DNA from 2 places in the Streptomyces sp. TG1A-8 genome. Region 1 is predicted to be linked to the other one. Evidence: riboswitches for the same ligand, from Rfam matches in the RefSeq annotation. Region 1 holds a riboswitch; the other holds the start of a gene.

What was found. A riboswitch is a leader RNA that binds a small molecule or an ion and turns the genes downstream of it on or off. The one in region 1 is predicted to bind cyclic di-AMP.
Region 2: linked by a shared signal. The riboswitch ahead of QQY24_RS04770 (LysM peptidoglycan-binding domain-containing M23 family metallopeptidase) and the one ahead of QQY24_RS17005 (M23 family metallopeptidase) in region 1 are both predicted to bind cyclic di-AMP.

Annotation. Positions count from the first base shown of each region.
Region 1 is NZ_JASTLB010000001.1:3,894,677-3,901,292, forward strand. It holds gene QQY24_RS16985 (MarR family winged helix-turn-helix transcriptional regulator) at 156-683, opposite strand; gene QQY24_RS16990 (dihydrofolate reductase family protein) at 758-1,891, shown strand; tRNA gene QQY24_RS16995 (tRNA-Met) at 1,969-2,042, shown strand; gene QQY24_RS17000 (PP2C family protein-serine/threonine phosphatase) at 2,256-3,452, shown strand; cyclic di-AMP (ydaO/yuaA leader) riboswitch at 3,735-3,903, shown strand; gene QQY24_RS17005 (M23 family metallopeptidase) at 3,911-4,942, shown strand; gene QQY24_RS17010 (aldo/keto reductase) at 5,121-6,068, shown strand; gene QQY24_RS17015 (PrsW family intramembrane metalloprotease) at 6,089-6,616, opposite strand, start outside.
Region 2 is NZ_JASTLB010000001.1:1,185,266-1,191,881, forward strand. It holds gene QQY24_RS04760 (MBL fold metallo-hydrolase) at 1-288, opposite strand, end outside; gene QQY24_RS04765 (SGNH/GDSL hydrolase family protein) at 432-1,217, opposite strand; gene QQY24_RS04770 (LysM peptidoglycan-binding domain-containing M23 family metallopeptidase) at 1,535-2,491, opposite strand; cyclic di-AMP (ydaO/yuaA leader) riboswitch at 2,496-2,656, opposite strand; gene QQY24_RS04775 (tyrosine-protein phosphatase) at 3,117-3,914, shown strand; gene QQY24_RS04780 (DUF6126 family protein) at 3,921-4,043, opposite strand; gene QQY24_RS04785 (helix-turn-helix domain-containing protein) at 4,040-4,663, opposite strand; gene QQY24_RS04790 (aspartate aminotransferase family protein) at 4,754-6,139, opposite strand; partial or broken gene QQY24_RS04795 (transketolase C-terminal domain-containing protein) at 6,136-6,616, opposite strand, start outside.

The DNA of each region.
Region 1 (6,616 bases):
CCCCCGACGTCGGCCGGTCCGCCGTCAGACCGCGCCGGGACCCGCCGTGCCGCGTACGTCCCCGGCCGTGTGACGGCGGGAGCGGCAGGAGGGGCGGGGAGCGGCAGGAAGGGCAGGAGTGGCGGGAAGGGCGGGAGTGGCCGGGGCGGCGGGGCCTAGCGGGGCGGTGGGGGTGGGCAGGGGGAGGAGCGGCGGCGCCACGGGACCCCCTCCGGGGTGCCGCCCGCGTCATCGCCCTGCAGTCCGCGTGCCACCCCGGCGCAGATCTCCTCCAGTTGCCGCACCTGCTCGGGGGTGAGCCGGTCGAAGAGGGCCGTGCGGACCGTCGCCACGTGGCCGGGTGCCGTGCGCTCCAGGGTGGCCGCCCCCTCGTCGGTCAGCACCGCGAGGCTGCCGCGCCCGTCCCCGGGGCAGTCCTCCCGGCGCACCAGCCCGTCCCGTTCCAGCCGGGTCACCGCGTACGTCAGCCTGCTGCGCGTGATCTTCAGCCTCTCGGCGAGGTCGGTCATGCGCAACCGCCGGCCGGCCGCCTCCGACAGGTGGGCCAGCACGGAGTAGAACAGGTGGGGCATGCCGGCCTCCCGCTGGAGCTGCCGGTCGACCGCGTCCTCCAGCAACTGGGAGGCGGCGAGGTAGGCGCGCCAGGCGCGCTGCTCCTCGGGAGTGAGCCAGCGGGTCGTCATGCCACCAGTGTAGGTTTGCTTAAAACTTGAACCAAACAGTCCGGTCAGTCCGCCAGCCCGTGGAGAGAGCGCCGATGTCCCTGCCGTACGTCCTGCTGTCCGCCGCCGTCTCCCTCGACGGCCACCTGGACGACACCGGCCCCGAACGGCTCCTGCTCTCCAGCCCGGCCGACTTCGACCGCGTCGACGCGGTACGGGCCTCGGCCGACGCCATCCTGATCGGCGCCGGCACGCTGCGCGCCGACAACCCGCGCCTGCTGGTGAACTCCGCCGAGCGCCGCGCGGCCCGGGTGGCGGCGGGCGAGCCGGAGTACCCGCTGAAGGTCACCGTCACCGCCACCGGCGACCTCGACCCGGACGCGCGCTTCTGGCACACGGGCGGCGAGAAGCTCGTCTACACCACCGACCGGGGCGCCGCGCGGGCCGCCCGCGCCCTCGGCCGCACCGCCGACGTCGTCCCGCTCGGCCCCGGCCTCGACTGGCGCGCCCTGCTGGAGCACCTGCACGACGCGCGCGGGGTGCGGCGCCTGATGGTGGAGGGCGGCGGCACCGTCCACACCCAGCTCCTCCAGCAGGGGCTCGCCGACGAACTCCAGCTGGTCCTCGCCCCGCTGTTCGTCGGCGACCCGGCCGCGCCGCGCCTGTTCGGCCCGGGGGCGTACCAGGCCGGCCGCCTGCGCCTCGTCGAGACCCGCCGCATCGAGGACGTCGTCCTCATGCGCTACGAGCCCACCGCCCCCGGGGCCGGCCCCCTGCCCGCCGCCGCCGACCGGCACTGGCTGCGCACCGCCTGCGACCTGGCCGCCCTGTGCCCGCCCTCGCGGACGGCGTTCAGCGTCGGCGCGGTGGTCGTCGCCGCCGACGGCACGGAGCTGGCCCGCGGGCACTCCCGCGAGGGCGGTGACCCCGTGGTCCACGCCGAGGAGGCCGCCCTCGCCAAGCTCTCCCCGGCGGACCCGCGACTGGCCGGCGCCACGGTCTACAGCAGTCTGGAGCCCTGCTCCCGCCGCGCCTCCCGGCCCGCGCCCTGCGCCGAGCTGATCCTGCGCGCGGGCGTGCGCCGGGTGGTCACGGCCTGGCGGGAGCCGGACACCTTCGTGACGGCGGCCGACGGGGCCGGGGTCCTGGCGGACGCGGGCGCGCGGGTCGTCCTGCTGCCCGAGTACGAGGCACCGGCCAAGGCGCCCAACGCCCACCTGCTGGGCTGACCGGGCACCCGGGAGGCGCTCCCGGGGAAGCCGTGTGCGACCACCCCCGCGGATGGCGTATGCTTGAGACACAACGACGCGGGGTGGAGCAGCTCGGTAGCTCGCTGGGCTCATAACCCAGAGGTCGCAGGTTCAAATCCTGTCCCCGCTACTGAAGGCTCAGGGCCGGGATCCAGTACATGGATCCCGGCCCTGAGTGTTTGTGCTGTTCCCCGTGCGGACCCCCTTCCCGCGCGCTCCCGGCCCGCCGGGAGGGTGAGGAGTGGCGTGCGTCACAGTCGGTCGTCCACTCGGCCCACAGCGCTCGCCCGCCCTCCCCGCCCCCGCCACGCTGGAGCCACGTCGAGGACACGGGAGACGAGCGGTGCGCCCTGGTGAGGTGGACGAGAGCCGGTACGCCAGGGCCGGTGACGGGCTGCCCGGCGACCCCGGTCCCGGTCCGCACGCCGGGCCCTCGCCCGTCCCGCCGGACACCGGCCGTCCTCCCCGCCGCCGCCGCCCGTCCCCGCGCGCCCTGGCCCGCGCCCTGCCCGCGCTGCTGATCGCCGGCGGGATCCTGTCCGCCCTCCTCGTCCCGCGCGGCTTCGTCGCGGTCCCCTCCCTCACGGCCGCCCCCCTGGTCGCCGCGCCGCTGTCCTCCCTGCGCGCCACGGTCCTCACGGGCCTGGCCGCCCTGGCCATCACCGCCGCCGTGCACGCCCACGCCGGCCCGCGCGCGGACGCCGGCGCGGCCACCGGGGTCGTCACCGTGGCCACGGTCGCCGTGCTGGCCGCCGCCATCAACCGCGTCGTGCGCCGGGGCGACCGCCGGCTCGCCTCCGCCCGCGAGATCGCCGAGGCCGCCCAGCGGGCCGTACTGCCCGAACCCGCGGCCCGGATCGGCGGCTTCGACGTCGCGGCCCGCTACGAGGCGGCGCAGGCGGACGCCTCCATCGGCGGCGACCTGTACGCGGTCCAGGACAGCCCGCACGGCGTGCGGCTCATCGTCGGTGACGTGCGCGGCAAGGGCATGGGCGCGGTCGCGGTCGTCGCCGTGGTGATCGGGGCCTTCCGGGAGGCCGCCGAGCAGGAGCCCTCGCTGGCGGCGGTGGCCGAACGGCTGGAGCGGGCGCTGGCCCGAGAGGGCGCCCGACGGCAGGGGACCGACGCCTTCGAGGGCTTCACCACCGCCGTCCTCGCCGAACTCCCGCACGGCGGGGCGAGCGTCCGCATCGTGAGCCGCGGCCACCCGCCGCCCCTGCTGCTGCACGCCGACGGCACCCTGCGCAGCCTGACCGTGCCCGAGCCCGCGCTGCCGCTCGGCATGGGCGACCTGGGCCGGTGGCCCGACCGTGCGGTGGAGGCCGGCTTCCCGCGCGGCGCCACCCTGCTGCTGTACACCGACGGCCTGTCCGAGGCGCGGGACGCCCGCGGCCGGTTCTACGACCCCGAGCTGCGGCTCGCGGGCCGCGTCTTCCCCGACCCGGGCGCCCTCCTCGGCCGGCTCGCCGCCGAGGTGCGCCGGCACTCCGCGGGCGGCATGACGGACGACATGGCGCTCCTCGCCGTACGACGGCCCTGACCGCACGGCGCCCGGCCGTACGACGGCCACGGCCGCACGGCCGCACGGAGGATCGTCACGCCCTGTGACCGTTCGGCAGCCGTGCGCATCACATCTGAGTAACCGTCAAAACCGCCGGGACTCCTGAACGGTGGTCGACTCGCCCGCCTTCCTCCCTTCCTGGCGCGTACGTCCACCCCGGAAACGTCAACGAGTGGGCCGAACGGCTTGGAATCTGGCGGCAGGGTCTATTAACGTTCGATAACGCAGCGCGGTCGTCCCAGCCGTCACAAGAGACGGCTCCGCGCGCACGCGCCGAATCCCGCGAGGGAACCGGGGAACCACCACCTTGGGGTGAATCACGCGGATGCCGTCGTGAACTCGTCGAGTCCACGACAGGTATACGCGCGTAGGAGACCTTCCTGCTCCGAACCCGTCAGCTAACCCGGTAGGCGGAGGAAGGAAAGGAGCACGCCCGCGTGGCGTCCAACCGGCCTGCCCCCCAAACCCCGTACCCGCCGGCTCCGCACGAGTCCGCGGCCTTCGGCCACGGCGAGTACCGCGCCGACGAGGGGCCGTGGGAGGAGTGGAACCCCACCGAGGACTCCGTCCGCCCGGTACGCGGCCGGCACCGCGTGGCCAAGCAGCGCGGCGGCGGACTCGCCCGCAGCTCCACCGTCCTCGGCGTCGGCGTGATCGCCGCCGTCGGCGCCGGCGGCATGGCCAGCGCCAGCACCGGCAAGCCGCCGGTGTCCATCTCCCTGCCGGACCTGCCCTCGGTCGGCTCCCTGTTCGGCGACGACTCCTCCGACGCGCCCGCCGCGGACACGCTCGGCGGCGTCGGCACCGCCTCCGCCGCCGACGGCCAGGGCACCTCCGACGCGGGGGAGGCCCTGCGCAACCGGATCATGGCCCAGGCCGAGCGGCAGCAGAGCGCGGCGAACGACAAGGCCACCGCGGCCGCCGTCGCCGCCGTCCAGAAGCAGACCGCGGACGCGGCCGCCGAGGCGGAGAAGGAAGCCGCCTCCCAGGCCGCCGCGGCCAAGGAGAAGGCGGAGGCCGCCGCCGAGAAGAAGGCCGAGCAGGCGCGCCTGGCCGAGCTGGCCAAGCGGTACACGCTGCCCACCTCGTCGTACACGATCACCTCGACCTTCGGCCAGGCCGGCTCGATGTGGTCCTCCGGCTACCACACCGGCCTCGACTTCGCCGCCCCCACCGGCACGCTCATCAAGGCCGTCCACGGCGGCACCGTCACCGAGGCCGGCTGGGCCGGCTCCTACGGTTACCGGACCATCCTGACCCTGGACGACGGCACGGAGCTGTGGTTCTGCCACCAGTCCTCGATCAGCGTCTCCGTCGGCCAGAAGGTCGGCACCGGTGACGTCATCGGCCGCGTCGGCGCCACCGGCAACGTCACCGGCCCGCACCTGCACCTGGAGGTCCACCCCGGTGGCCAGGCCACCGGCATCGACCCGATGGCGTGGCTGCGCGGCAAGGGCCTCACCCCCTGACGAGCCCCGTCCGGCGGGCCCGTGAGCCCTGAGGAGCGGGCGGGCCCTTCCCCGGGTGCACCCGCGGGCCCCCGGCGGTCCCGACGGCACCCCCGTCGTCAGGGCCGCCGGTCGCGTCCGCACACCGTTCGCGCCGGGACCGGAATGCGCGGCCGGCGGACGATCGTTGAACAGAGGCATGACTGTTCCTCTGCGCAAACTCGGCTCCTCCGACCTCGAGGTCTTCCCGCTCGCCCTCGGCGGCAACGTCTTCGGCTGGACCGCCGACGAGGAGACCTCCTTCGCCGTCCTCGACGCCTACGCGGCCGCCGGCGGCAACTTCGTCGACACCGCCGACTCCTATTCGGCGTGGATCGAGGGCAACCGGGGCGGCGAGTCCGAGACCATCATCGGCAGGTGGGTCAGGGCCCGCGGCAACCGCTCCGACGTCGTCATCGCGACCAAGGTCAGCCAGCACCCCCGGTACCGGGGCCTGTCCGCCGCGAACATCAAGGCCGCCGCCGACGCCTCCCTGCGCCGCCTGGACACCGACTACATCGACCTCTACTACACCCACTTCGACCAGCCCGAGGTGCCGGTCGAGGAGATCATCGGCGCCCTCGACGAGCTGGTGCGGGCGGGCAAGGTCCGGCACATCGCCGCCTCCAACATCAGCCCCGAGCGCCTGCGGGCCTCCCTCGACCTCTCCGACCGCGAGGGCCTCGCCCGCTACGTCGCCCTCCAGCCCCACTACAACCTGGTCTCCCGCGACACCTACGAGGGCCCCCTGCGGGACCTCGCGGCCCGGGAGGGCCTCGCCTCGGTTCCGTACTTCGCCCTCGCGTCCGGCTTCCTCACCGGCAAGTACCGCCCCGGCGCCACGGTCGACAGCGCCCGTGCCGGCCGGGCCGCCCAGTACCTCGGCTCCGAGCGCGGCCGGAACGTCCTCACGGCCCTGGACGAGATCGCCACCGCCCACGGGGCCCCGGTGGCCGCGGTCGCCCTCGCCTGGCTCGCGGCCCAGCCCACGGTCGCGGCCCCCATCGCCTCGGCCCGGACGGTCGACCAGCTCCCCGCCCTGCTGGGCATGACCGGCCTGACCCTGCCGGAGGAGGACCTGCGCAGGCTGACCGAGGCGTCGGCGTAGCCCTTCCCGCCCCCGGCCCGCTAGGACTTGTACGGGTTGTAGGCGGGGTGCCCGTACGGCACCGCCGGGTACCCGTACGGCACCGCCGGGTACCCGTACGGCGTCCAGTACGCCGTGGGCGGGGGCACCGGGGCGGAGGCCCGGGCCGCGTACTCCAGCGACGGCCGGGCCGCCGCCCTCCGCCCCCACAGTTCCGCCAGCAGTTCCCGCTCCCGTACGGCGAAGTCGCCGCCGGCCCGCCCCTTTCGCGCCCGGTGCCGCAGGAACGCCAGCGAGGTGGCGCACGCCTCGTACCGCGCCACGTCGCGCGCCGCCGGCCGGCCCCCGAAGTGGTGCCCGGCGTACTCCCGGGCCATCCGGCGCGCCCGCATCGACCCCAGGGCGAACGGTTCGGCCGGCCCCAGCCACCCGGCGTGCGCGTACGCCGGCAGCTCCTCCCGCACGGTCCGCAGTTCCCGCTGCCGGGTCCAGACGGCCAGCCAGGTCAGCAAGCCGAACGCGGGCACCATGAAGGCGGCGTAGACGGCGAAGAACCCGAACCGGCCCAG
Region 2 (6,616 bases), 2.7 Mb from region 1:
CCCGGTGGCGGGCGGCCTGGCGAGGTCGGCGTAGGTCGTGGCGTGGACCGGCACGGTGCCCCGGGGCGAGCGCAGGAGCCGCTGCTCCTTGTCCAGGAAGAGCTTCGCGAAGTCCCACCGGGAACCGGGGGGCACGGTGCGGGTGGTGCCCCCGGGGTTCTGGAAGACACCGTCCTGGAAGTGCGGGGAGCGGCGGATGCGGGCCATGCGCTCACCGTCCGGGTCTGCGCCGAAGGCCGCGGGCCGCGGCAGGCTGAGCCCGGGGCTCTGGGAACGCACACCGGTCACGGTACCTCCAGGGAAGTCACTGAGGCCCTCCATTATGGTCGGTGCCTGCGGTACTGCGGGCGGGGAGGGCCGAACGCCCCTGCGCCTCCCGGCGGGGCCGTGCTCCGCGCCGGCCGGGGCGGCGCGGAGCACGGCCCCGGTGGTCAGGCCACGGGGGCGATGCGCATCCTGATGTCGTGCGGCGACAGGGGGCCCTTGGCCGTCACGTGGTCCCCGGAGGACTGGCCGCGCAGCCTGCGGCCGATCCACGGCACCAGGTACTCGCGGGCCCACTGCACGTCGTCGCGGCGGATCTCCAGCGTGCCCCGGGGCGGCAGCGGCGGCCAGGGCTGCTCCGGGTCGGCCGGGATCTCCAGCCCGAGGACCTGGCCCGCGCGCAGCGCGACCCGCGTGTGGCCCTCGGGCGAGAGGTGGAGCCGGTCGTTGTCCCAGGCCCGGCGGTCCTGCACGGACCTCAGGGACCACAGGTCGAGCACGGGGCAGCCGTACCGGTCGGCGATGGCGCGGACGTGCCCGTTGTAGGTGGCGATCTTGCCGCGCAGGTGCTTGAGCACGGGGACGCCGCGGGTGTCGAAGCCGGTGGTCACCATCACCGTGCCGGCGGCCGCGGCCAGCCGGGCCACCGCCCGTTCGAAGCGCTCGGCCACCTCGTCCGGGTCGGTGCCGGGCCGGATGATGTCGTTGCCGCCCGCGCAGAAGGAGACGAGGTCCGGGGCGAGTTCGACGGCCTGGGGGACCTGGTCCGCCACGATCTGGTCGAGCAGCTTCCCGCGGACCGCGAGATTGGCGTACTCGAAGTCGCCCTCCGGCCGCCGGTCCGCCAACAGGACCGCGAACCGGTCGGCCCACCCCACGAACGCCCCGTCCGGGCCGGGATCGCCCACGCCCTCGGTGAAGCTGTCCCCCACCGCCACGTACGACCCGATCACTGATCTGTTGTCATTCTTCGAATCGTCTGCCACGTCGGGTCATGATTCACCTTCGGATGTGACCTACGCGACCGTAAGCGGGGATTGACGAACGGTGAGATGAGCCACTGCCAAAGACTTCACCAACTGCGGAATAGCCGTGTCCCCGCAGGTGTTGACTGTGCGACCGCCGCCCGGAGCACCGTGGGGCGGCACCGCGCGACGCCACCGCGCGACGCAGTCGCACAGATACGCCGAAGGCCGGCCCGCGGGAGCGCGGGCCGGCCTTCGGCGGCGTGTCGGGCAAGGTGGTGCGGGCAGGGCGGCGGACCGGCGCCTCAGCCCACGGTGACCCCGTGCAGGCGGAGGTAGCCGACGGGGTCGACGTCCGAACCGTAGTCCGGCGTCGTGCGGATCTCGAAGTGCAGGTGCGGGCCGGTCACGTTGCCGGTCGCCCCGGACAGGCCGAGCTGCGCGCCCTCGGCCACGGTCTGTCCGGCCGAGACGGAGAGCTGGGACAGGTGGGCGTACTGGGCGTAGTGGCCGTCGTTCAGCTTGATGACGACCTGGTTGCCGTAGGCGCCGCCCCAGCCGGCGGACACGACCGTGCCGGCGGCGACGGCCTTGACGGGGGTGCCGGTCGGGACGACGAAGTCGACGCCGGTGTGGTAACCGCTGGACCACATGCTGCCGGCCACGTGGTAGCCGGTGCCGAGGACGGCTCCGGTGACCGGGAGGGTGTAGCCGGTGGACGTGGCGGGGGCGGACGCGGCCGGGGCGGACGCGGCCGGGGCGGACGCGGGGGTCTTCGCCGCCGGGGCCGCCCGGGTCGTCCCCTCCTCCTCCGCCCGGTCGTCCGCCGGCGACGGGGTGCCCTGCGCGGCCGGGGCCCCGGTGCGCGCCGCCGCGGCCTTCCCGCCGAGCGTGAGCTTCAGGCCGGGGTGGATCAGCGACGGGTCGCCGCCGACGGCCTGCCGGTTGTCGTCGTAGAGCCGGTGCCAGCCGCCGCCCACGTGCTGCTCGTCGGCGATCCCCGCCAGGCAGTCGCCGGCCCTCACCGTGTAGGTGCGCACTTCGGAGGCGGTCCGCGCGGCGGTCCGCTGCTGGGACAGCGCCTGCTTCCCGGCGGCGGGGGACCCGGCGGCCTTGCCGGGCGCGGACGGCGGGGTGGCGGCGTGGGCTCCGGTGGTCCCGAGGAGCGGCAGGGCCAGAGCGGCGCCGCCGGTGCCGGCGACGGCGATGGAGCGGGTGAGACGCTGGGTCTTGGGGCGTCGGTGCTTACCCTTCGCGGGCATGGTGCATTCCTCTCCGGCGCCTGCGGGGTGAGCTGTCGGGTTCGGGCTGGAGCTGCCCGGCCGCGCGGTGCGCGGCTGCACCCCTAGCCTGTCGCGGAGACCGGACAGGCAGTGGTACCTGGTGGGTCCCCCGCTCCTGCCGTGGACGGGTGACGTGTGGGGAGTCCGGGCGGCGGCAGGATTCGGCGTTCCGTCCGGACGGGTGGCGAACGTAAGCGAACGGGACGCGCGGAAACAAGCGGCCTTTCCCGGGATTCTCCGTTCCGGGTGATCGACATCCCGGGGACGCGCTCACCCTCCGTGCGGTCCCGTCCTTTCCCGATCGGCAATCCCCCGGCGGGAAAAGGGATTTGCCCGAGCGGCGTGCGCAACGCACGGTCACGACTATGACGCTCCTCACGCGGCACCCTCCCCCCGCCTCCCATTACGGACCGAGTCGTTGCGAAAGTGTCGTTTCGGGCAGGGTGCCGGGTGTGCGGCGGGCGGGGAGCCCCGGGCCCGGGCCGTCGTACGGGGCGCGGCGGAACGGGTGCGACGGCTCGTGGCACGGGGAAGGCGATGTCGTATCGTCGGCTGAACGCCCGCCGGCGAGCCGCACCGGCGGGGCCTACCGGGAGGAGCCCCCGTGACGCAGCAGGTCCCGTCGACCGAGCCCGAGCTGGCCGGAGTGCGCAACTTCCGTGACGTGGGCGGACTGCCGACCGTGGACGGACGGCGGGTGCGCCACGGAGTGCTGTTCCGCAGCGGTCACCTCGCGCACGCGACGGAGGAGGACGCGGCCTTCCTCGCCTCCCTGGGCCTGCACACGATCTTCGACTTCCGCAACGCGGCCGACCAGAGGCTGGAGGGTCCGGACGTCGTGCTGCCCGGCGTGCGCAACGTGAACCTGCCGCTGAGCGACCCCGCGGACGGCGCCGAGTTCTGGAAGATGGTCCGCGACGGCGACCTCGACCAGCTGCGCGGCATCCTCGCGGACGGCAAGGGGGCGGCCCGGATGGTCGCCTCGTACCGCACGATCGTCAAGGAGCGCACCGCCGAGCACTCCCGGGTGCTGCACGCCCTCGCCGAGGACAGCGTGCCGGCGCTGATGCACTGCGCGGCCGGCAAGGACCGCGCGGGCATCTCCATAGCCGTGACGCTCCTCGCCGTGGGCGTGGAGCGGGAGGCGGTCGTCGCCGACTACCTGGAGTCCAACGCCAGGCACCGGCGCTACCGGGTCCGGCGCAGCGGCAGCGCGGAGACCGCGTACACGCCCGAGGTGATGGACCTGCTCAGCCCGCTCTTCGACGCACGCGCCGAGTACCTGTCGGCGGCCTTCGAGAGCATCGAGGAGACGTGGGGCGGAATCGACGCCTACTTCGAGCAGGGTCTCGGGCTCGACCCGCGGACCCGGGAGCGGCTGCGCGAGCGCCTGCTGGACTGAGCGCGCTCAGCCCTTGGCCCCCAGGGCGAACAGCAGGTAGAGGAACGCGGCCAGCACGTGCCCGAGGGCGATGTAGACGATCAGCCGGATCCAGAGCGAGCGGGGGAACTTCTCCTCCATGTTGCTCATGGGTGTTCCCCCGTCAACGGGCCCAGGCACAGGGTGGCCGTGGGACTCTGCAGCAAGGTGTGGACGAACAACAGTTCGACACCGTCGTGGCCCTCGGCGGCGAGGCGGTGCGGGGTGAGCGAGTCGAAGTGCGCGCCGTCACCGGGCGCGAGCAGGTGCGCGCCGTCCCCGAGGCGCAGCCTGAGCCGCCCCTGGAGGACGTGGAGCCACTCCTCGCCGGGGTGGACCCGCACGATGTCGCCCTGGGCGCCGTACGGCACCCGGACGCGCAACGCCTGCATGCCGCGTCCGGGTGCCCCGGCCTGGAAGTACGTCCAGCCGCCGGCGCGCGTCGGTTCCATGTCGGCGGCGCGCACGACGGCGTCGCGGTCGGCGGTGCTCTCGCCGAGCAGTTCCGAGACGGTCGTACCGTAGGTGCGGGCGAGCGCGAGCAGCGTCGGCAGCGAGGGCTGGCGCCGCCCGGTCTCCAGCCGGGACAGGTGGGCCGGGGACAGCCCGGCGGAGCGTGCCGCGGCCTCCAGGGTCAGGCCGGCCCGCCGGCGCAGGGCGCGCAGCTGCGGCGCGACGGCGGGCAGCTCGTCCCCCCGGCCCGCCGGCGGTTCGGCGTGTGAGGCGTTCATGCCCCCATTCAGCCGCAGCCTTGCCCGTGCGGCAAATTACTTGCCTCTCAGGCAAAAACCGCGGCCGGGAGCGGCGGGGCCGCCGCGCCGTCAGCGGTTGGCCACCGCCTGCTTGATCAGGGTCCTGCCGAAGTCCCACATCAGGCCGCCGCCACTGTGGGCGTCGTCCATCACGGCGGTGAAGGCACCGAGGAACCGGTCCACGTCGGCCTCGTCGAGGACCAGCGGCGGGATCAGCTTGATCACCTCCAGGTGGTCGCCGGAGACCTGGGTGAGGATCCGGTGCCGCTGCAGCAGCGGGACGACGACCATCTGCGCGAACAGGCCCTTGCGGGCGGCCTGGAGCATCGTCCAGCGGCTGCGCAGTTTCAGCGAGGAGGGCCGGCCGAACTCGATGCCGATCATCAGGCCCCGGCCGCGGACGTCGGCGAGCAGCTCGTACTCGTCGATCAGCGCGGTCAGCCGGGACTTCAGCAGCTCGCCGGTGGCGCGCACCCCGGCGACGATCTGCTCGTTCTCCATGACCGACAGCACGGCGAGCCCCGCGGCCATCGCCTGCGCGTTGGCCCCGAAGCTCGCCGAGTGGACGAGGACGCGGTCCATGGACGAGTAGACCTTCTTGAAGATCCAGTCCCTGCCGAGGGTGGCGCCGACCGGGACGTAGCCGCCGGACAGCGCCTTGGCCACGCACACCAGGTCCGGTTCGACCCCGTCCTCGCGCTGGTAGGCGTAGAAGTCGCCGGTGCGGCCGAGGCCGGTCTGCACCTCGTCGGCGATGAGCAGCGCCTTGTGCCGGTGCAGCAGTTCCTGGGCGGCGCGCAGGTAGCCGGGCGGGGCCTCGTGCACGCCCTTGCCCTGGATCGGTTCGACGATCAGGGCGGCCACGTCGCCCTTCCCCAGCTCCCGCGCGAGGGCGTCGAGATCGCCGAGGGGGACGGCGGTGTCGGGCAGCAGCGGGGCGAAGCCGTCGCGGAAGCCGGTCTCGCCGTTGACCGACAGCGCGCCGGTGGTCAGGCCGTGGAAGGCGTGCTCGCAGTACAGGATCCTGGGCCGCCCGGTGGCGTACCGGGCGAACTTCAGGGCCGTCTCGACGGCCTCCGTGCCGCTGTTGCCGAAGAACACCCGGTCCAGGTGCGGGCTGTGGGTGAGCAGGCGTTCCGCGAGCAGACCGGGCAGCGGCTGGCAGTCGAAGCGGGTCAGGTCGGCGAGGTCCGCGTCCAGGACGTCGTGCAGTGCCCTGCGGACGACCGGGTGGTGGCGGCCCAGGCCCATGACGCCGAACCCGGCGAGCATGTCGAGGTAGTCGTTGCCGTCGGCGTCGAAGAAGTGGGCGCCCTCGGCCCGTTCGTACACCTTGTCGAAGCCGATGGTGTGCAGCATGCGCGGGAGCTGCGGGTTGAGGTACTTCGTGTGCAGCTCGTAGCGCTCGGCTCCGCGCTCGGCGAGGAGTGCGCCGAGGTCGAACTCCGTGGTCATCCAGTGGTCTCCTGTTTCTCCCCGCCCGGTCCGCCGCTGTCCCCGGCGGCCGGGCTCGCGCTGATCCGCCCGGCGGTCCCGACGGGCGTGAGGCCTGTGTCGGCGGGCACCTCGCTGCACTCGGCGGGCGCCAGGAACTGCCCGGGGACGCCGAACCGCCGCACCGGCACGTCCACGTCGGCGCCCGCGGGGGCCAGCGCCACCGCCGGACCCACGCCCGCGGCACTGCTGTCGTCCTCCACGACGGCCACCGGACGGTGTCCGGCGGCCGGCGCCGGCAGCACGGGGCCGACGGGCTCGACCCGGCGGGGGTCCACCGTGCAGCCGGTGCCCCGCGCCCGCAGCAGCCCGGCGGCGCGCAGGCACACCGGCGCCGTCACGCCGACCGCGACCGGCAGCGCCTCGGGGCGCCCGGCACGGCGCAGGACGTCCGTGCCGCCGATCCGGCCGACGGCCGGGATGCCCGGGCCCACCGGC